One region of the Edwardsiella sp. EA181011 genome, then DNA from elsewhere that is predicted to be linked to it. Evidence: predicted binding sites of a transcription regulator. Region 1 holds the regulator's gene; each other region holds the start of a gene.
What was found. The regulator Fur, encoded in region 1, represses iron uptake genes when iron is present. The targets are predictions, from matches to a motif close to ATAATAATGAGAACNACTATCAA.
Positions count from the first base shown of each region.

Region 2: the regulator Fur is predicted to act here: its motif matches at 1,033-1,055, upstream of QY76_RS17190 (TonB-dependent siderophore receptor).
Region 3: the regulator Fur is predicted to act here: its motif matches at 1,016-1,038, upstream of feoA (ferrous iron transporter A).

Region 1 covers NZ_CP011364.1:1,683,182-1,685,447, forward strand. Annotated here, with positions in the region: gene QY76_RS07450 (beta-N-acetylhexosaminidase) at 1-844, shown strand, start outside; gene fur (ferric iron uptake transcriptional regulator) at 1,044-1,493, opposite strand; gene fldA (flavodoxin FldA) at 1,769-2,266, opposite strand, start outside.
Region 2 covers NZ_CP011364.1:3,885,739-3,888,004, forward strand. Annotated here, with positions in the region: gene QY76_RS17190 (TonB-dependent siderophore receptor) at 1-1,005, opposite strand, end outside; gene QY76_RS19545 (iron chelate uptake ABC transporter family permease subunit) at 1,117-2,205, opposite strand; gene QY76_RS19550 (iron chelate uptake ABC transporter family permease subunit) at 2,160-2,266, opposite strand, start outside.
Region 3 covers NZ_CP011364.1:906,444-908,709, reverse strand. Annotated here, with positions in the region: gene QY76_RS04065 (Tex family protein) at 1-542, shown strand, start outside; gene feoA (ferrous iron transporter A) at 1,145-1,432, shown strand; gene feoB (Fe(2+) transporter permease subunit FeoB) at 1,532-2,266, shown strand, end outside.

The DNA.
Region 1 (2,266 bases):
TCACGGCATCGGCAAGATGCAGGCCTGGCAGGATGGCCTGAAGGATGCCAAGGATGCCAAGGCATTCGCGACGCCGCGCGTCGGGGTGAACTTCTGGGATACCCTGTACTGGGGCGGCTTTGACTCGGCCAACGACTGGGCCAACAAGGGCTATGAGGTGGTGATCTCCAACCCGGATTACGTCTATATGGACTTCCCGTATGAGGTCAATCCGCAGGAGAACGGCTACTACTGGGGCACTCGCTTCAGCGATGAGCGCAAGATCTTTGCCTTCGCGCCGGACAACCTGCCGCAGAACGCCGAAACGTCGGTCGATCGCGACGGTAACTACTTCAGCGCCAAGAGCGACAAGCCGTGGCCGGGCGCCTATGGCCTCTCTGCTCAGCTGTGGAGCGAAGTGGTGCGCACCGATGAGATGATGGAGTACAAGATCTATCCGCGCATCATGGCCGTCGCCGAGCGTGCCTGGCATCAGGCGGGCTGGGAACAGCCGTATCAGGCCGGGCGTGAATACAAGGGCGGCGAAACCCATCTGGTCGATCAGCAGGCTCTGCTGAAGGATTGGCAGCGTTTCGCCAACCTGATGGGGCAGCGTGAGCTGGCCAAGATGGATAAGTCTGGCGTGGCCTATCGCGTACCGCAGCCAGGCGCCCGCGTAGTGAACGGCAAGCTGGAGACCAACGTCGCGATGCCGGGCCTGATCGTGGAGTACTCCGTCGACGGCGGTAAGCAGTGGCAGCGCTATGATGCCAAGGCGAAGCCGAGCGTGAGCGGCGAGGTTCAGGTGCGTACCGCGTCGCCGGACGGCAAGCGCTTTAGCCGCGTGGAGTCCGTCAAATCCTGACGGGATTTTACCCTCATTTTCCCCCGCCTCGCGCGGGGGCCTTAGGATGAGCGCCCGCGGCGCGGCCTCATCCTCTCCTTATTCCGGTTTCGATCTGAGTAGTAGTGAGCAGTAATTGCCCTCGGTCTGTGAGGGCTTTTTTTTTACCCGCGACGGGCAAAAAAAACGGCCCCGGTGGGCCGCTTCGCTGACGGTGGGTTTAGGCCTTTTCGTCGTGCAGGGTATCATCGCTGCGGCAGTCGCTCTCGGCGCAGTGGCCGTAGAGATACAGGCTGTGGTTGGTCAGCTGGATGCCGTGTTTTTTGGCGATTTCGCGCTGACGCTTCTCGATGGACTCATCGCTGAACTCGATGACCTTGCCGCAGTCCAGGCAGATCAGGTGATCGTGGTGGTGCTGCTGGGTCAGTTCAAAGACCGATTTCCCGCCCTCAAAGTTATGGCGGGTAACGATGCCGGCATCGTCAAACTGGTTGAGCACGCGGTATACGGTTGCCAAACCGATCTCCTCGCCCATGTCGATCAGCTTCTTGTACAAGTCTTCAGCACTGACATGATGGCACGTAGGATCTTGCAGTACTTCCAGAATCTTGAGACGGGGAAGCGTGACTTTAAGGCCAGCTTTCTTTAACGCGGTGTTGTTGTCAGTCATTCGGATTCTGTCCTGTCACAGCGCCCGGCAGCGCCCAGAGGCCGTTACCGAACGGAAAATAATAGTGAGATTCATTATAAGGCCGATATCCCTAAATGGGAACCGTGGCGCGGCGTGTCCGGCGTGGGGTGCCCGCGGCGTGGGCCAGATATAACTCGCGAGTAATGAGGAAGATAGAAACAAATGACGCAGCGAACTGCGCACTATCGTTTTTATTGATGGCTGAAATACCTGCCGGCTATTAAACGGGGCTCCGCGCCGGCAGGCGACAGGCATTAGCCCAGGATATCGGCCAGATGCATCTCTGCGCTGAGCTGCTTGACCCAGGCGTCCACGCGCTCGGCGGTTAGCTCCGGTTGGCGATCCTCATCGATGGCCAGGCCGACGAAGGTGTTGCTGTCGACCAGCGCCTTGGAGGCTTCAAAGTGGTATCCGGCGGTCGGCCAGTGGCCGACGATGGTGGCGCCGCGCGCCTCAACTAGCTCGCGGATGGTGCCCATTGCATCGCAGAAGTACTCGGCATAGTCCTCCTGATCGCCGCAGCCGAACAGCGCAATCAGCTTACCGGAGAAGTCGATCTCCTCCAGCGAGGGGAAGAAGTCATCCCAGTCGCACTGCGCTTCGCCGTAGTACCAGGTGGGGATACCCAGCAGAAGGATATCAAACGCCTCAAGGTCTTCCTTGCTGCTCTTGGCAATGTCATGAACTTCAGCAACGTCTTTACCCAGTTGCTTCTGGATCATCTTAGCAATGTTTTCCGTGTTGCCGGTGTC
Region 2 (2,266 bases), 1.7 Mb from region 1:
AGCCAACAGGTTATGCTCTTTACCCTGCCGCGCCCCCGCCCCCAGCCAGACACGGGTGCTGTCGTTCAGTAAATACTCACCGCGCACGACGCCAAACAGCTGCTTCTCATCGGTATAGGTCCAGTCCTGGGCATAGTTTTTACTGGCCGACGGCGCCGCAGGCAGCGTGGGCCCCCCCGGCGTGACGCTGGGGCGCGGCGCATCGATATGGTGATCCTGATAGCCGATGTCCGCCGATAGCTGCAGCCGGTCACGGCGATGATCGAAGCCGATGGAGATCGCGCCGAGGCGCTGTTTCTCTCGGGCGACCGCGCGCTTACCGTCCCGTCCGACCAGATTAACCCGAATGCCGTTGGCCTCATCGTCACCGAAGCGCCGGGCCACATCCAACGCCGCGTAGCCCTGGCCATCCCCCTGCACACCGCCGGTGACCCGCGTCAGCGGCATAGATCCCGCCCGCTTCGGCACCAGGTTCACCATCCCCCCCACGGCGCTGCCGCCGGGCGCTGCGCCGTTCAGGAAGGTATTGGCACCGCGCAGCACTTCAACCCGCTCCAGCATTTCGGCGGCGACAAACTGACGCGGTAAAATCCCGTAGACCCCGTTCAGGGTCATATCATCGGAGTACACCGGGAAACCGCGGATCATATACAGCTCTTGGAAGTTGCCGAATCCCTTGGCCACCCGCACGGTGGGATCGTTTTGCAACACATCGGCCACGCTGACTGCCTGCTGCTGCTCAATCAACGCCGAGGTGTAGCTGGTCAGGGTAAAGGGAGCATCCATAAAATCGCTGTTACCCAGCATACCCAGTCGCCCAGTACGCGCGACCTGCCCGCCCTCATAGCTGTCGCCCAGCGCAACCTGCGAGCCGCTAACCGTGATCTCATCCGTCGGGCGAGCGCTCTCCTCCGCCATCGCAGCAGACGTGCAGCCTAGCGAGATTGCGCCCAACAGCCCCATGCCCATGCCCATGCCCATGCGGGATAAACGCAGTGATGACATAATTTCCCTTATATAAATAAAACAAAAATAAAAATGATTTTTATAATCATTACGTAAAAACAACCCAAAACGCCGTACTCGCTGCGTGGGTCAGCGCCGCGGATCGTACCGCTACGTGACGCGCTGAAGACGGCGGCGCGTCAGGCGCCCAGCGATCAGCAGCAGCAGGAAATAGGTGGCCCCGACGATGGCGACCAGCGTCCCGGCCGCCATCGCACGGGGGTACAGTAAGGCCTGCCCCAGCCAGTCTGCCCACAGCAGCGTCGCAGCCCCCAGCAACGCGGCCAGCCCCATCTGCGCCCTGGCCGTCCGCGCGCCCAGCATCTGCGCCAGGTGCGGCGCCATCAGGCCGACAAAGGCCACCGGGCCCATCGCCGCCGTCGCAATGGCGCACAGCAGCGCCACCAGCGCCAACAGCAGCGCCGTGGCCCTCGCGCCGTTCAACCCGCGGGCCTGGGAAAAGGCGCGGCCGATGGAGAGCAGCGTCAGGGCGCGCGCGACAAACAGCGCCAACAGCAGCAGCAGCGCCGTCAGCGTAGAGAGCAGCAGCGCCTGCACGGCCGTCACCCGATAGGTGGAGCCCGCCAGCCACTGCAAAATGCGGTAGCTGTCCTGGCCTCCCTGCGCCAGGAAAAACTGCACCAGCGCCTGCAACAGCGCCGTCAGCGCGATACCGGTCAGGATCACGCTGGCCGGGGCGTAACGCTGGCGACGCCCCAGCGCCATCAGTGCCGCCAGTACCGCCAGGCTGCCCGCCAGGCCGACGCCCCACTGCTGTAAGGCCGTTAGCGTCTGGCCACACCACAGCATCGCCAAGACCAGCGTCAGCGTGGCACCGGAGGAGACGCCCAGCAGATCGGGGCTGGCCAACGGGTTATACATCAGACGCTGTAACAGCACGCCGGCCAGCGCCAACGCCCCGCCGCAGCTCAACGCCACCAGCGCCCGCGGCCAGCGCAGCGCCCACTGATACGCCTGTGGCCAGGCAAAGGGCCAGCCCGCCGCCTCCGGCTGGTAGGTCAGGTAGCCGAGCAACGCCAACGCAGCAAGCGTCGTCAACGCCGCGCCAACCCACGCCGAAACCCGTCCGCGGGCCGATATCAGGGGCGCCCCCAGGCCATCCGGCGCGCTCAGGCGACGCCGGCTGAACAGGATCAGCGCCGGTGCGCCGATAGCGGCGGCCACCACGCCGGTCGGCAAGAGCTGCCCCAGCCACAGCGACCCCCCTGCGCCAGCGCATCGGTCAGCAGTAACAGCAGCG
Region 3 (2,266 bases), 780 kb from region 1:
GCCCGAAAGCCTTCACCGATGAGCGTTTCGGGGTACCGACCGTCAGCGATATTCTGCGTGAGCTGGAAAAGCCGGGGCGCGACCCGCGTCCGGAATTTAAAACCGCCACGTTTGCCGAAGGGGTAGAGACCCTGGCCGATCTCAGCATCGGCATGATCCTAGAGGGAACGGTCACCAACGTCACCAACTTTGGCGCCTTTGTCGATATCGGCGTACATCAGGACGGCCTGGTGCATATCTCCTCTCTCGCCCATAAGTTTGTTGACGATCCGCACAAGGTGGTTAAAGCCGGCGACATCGTTAAGGTGAAAGTCCTCGAGGTCGATCAGGCCCGCCGACGCATCGCCCTGACGATGCGTCTGGATGAGCAGCCCGGCGAAGGCGGCGGCCGTCGCTCGTCGGCCGATCGCAGCGGTGAACGCGCCCGGCCGGGGCAGCGTCCGGTGCGCACGGGCCACGGCCGCGCCGAGCGCCCGGGAAGCAGCGGCAACAGCGCCATGGGGGATGCCCTGGCGGCAGCGCTGGGCAAAAACAAGCGCTGACAGCGACGTCATGCCCCCGCCGTGGGGCGTGACGCTCATCACATAATGCAAATCTAAATGAGACTTCATCGCAATTTCATAATCTTGCCCTCCGCTCGCCGCGCGGAAATGTAATGAAAGTGTTACGCAAAGTTACCCAGCGCCGCGCGCCCCCGCCTCGGCGCTGACCGTCATCCCGCGCAGCGCGCCTTTTCATCCACTGGATGAATATCCTATATCAACATAATATTATTGAATAAATTGTCGAAATGACGCTCTTTCTCCGCCGCTCACGACGGCGGGTAGCATACGATGGCACTGGCGCCCCCAATCCCATACAAAAAATAGGCACATTCCATTAACCATTTTAACGAATGATTCTCATTTGCGGACTGTTTAAAATAGTGCTAAAACACAGCCATAGTAAGGACGGTAGCCGCCTTAGCGTACGGCGCCGTTGACGTAAGCCGTGTGACGCTCGGCTTGAAACACAGATGAAAACAATTATCAGTTTTATTATACTGCGTGTTCACCCAGGCGCCCTCTCCAGCCAACACCATGCCGCCGGCGTCCCCGAGTGAAGGCTCAGCGCAATGACTGTCGTAATCAGTAAGAAGGTTTATATGCATCGGCTTCTTCCGGGTCATCAATACAAAATATTGGGCTTTTCACCGAATATCAGTCCGGCCTACCGTCAAAAGCTGCTCTCGCTGGGATTCCTGCCCGGCTCGCCGTTTACGGTGGTGCGTATCGCGCCGCTGGGCGACCCCATTGAGGTCAAGGCGCGCCGGGTCAGCCTGGTGCTGCGTAAGAAAGATCTCGCACTGCTGAATATTGAACCGATGGGTGAACCGCAGCCTGCGCCGCAGAGCGCGGCCGTCGCCACCATCGGCGCGCAGCAGCGCGCCTGAACGCACCACATAGCCACCTTCATCGGCATATGCTCAAGGGATAGCGCGGGCGAGCCACGCCCGTGCCAGTGTCTGTCTTCGCCAAAAAAACAGTAAATTATGAAACAATTGACCATCGGGTTAATCGGTAACCCCAACTCAGGGAAAACCACGCTGTTCAACCAGCTGACCGGCGCGCGCCAGCGCGTAGGCAACTGGGCCGGCGTCACCGTCGAACGTAAAGAGGGGCAGTTCGCGACGCCCCAGCATCAGGTCAAGCTGGTCGATCTGCCCGGTACCTATTCGCTGACCACCATCTCCGAACAGACCTCGCTGGATGAGCAGATCGCCTGTCATTACATCCTCAGCGGCGACGCAGACCTGATCGTCAACGTGGTGGATGCAGCAAACCTGGAACGTAACCTTTACCTGACGCTCCAGCTGCTGGAGCTGGGTATCCCCTGCATCGTCGCGCTCAACATGCTGGACATCGCCCGCAGCCAGCAGATTGAGATCGACATCGACGCCCTATCCAAGCGCCTGGGCTGCCCGGTGATCCCGATGGTCTCTACCCGCAGCGAGGGGATCTGCGCCCTGAAGCGAGCCATCGACATGCCGCCGGTCTGTGCGGTGGAGGCGCTGGTTGACTATCCCCCGCTACTGCTGAGCCAGGTCGATCGCCTGTCGCAGGTGATGCCCGACTCCCTGACCATGCAGCAGCGCCGCTGGATTTCCCTGCAGCTGCTGGAGGGCGATATCTACAGCTCCTCGCGGGCCAGCAACGCGCTGGCGCTGCTGCCGGAGGTGCGCGACACCCTGCAGCGTACCCTGAACGAAGATCCGGCGCTGATCATC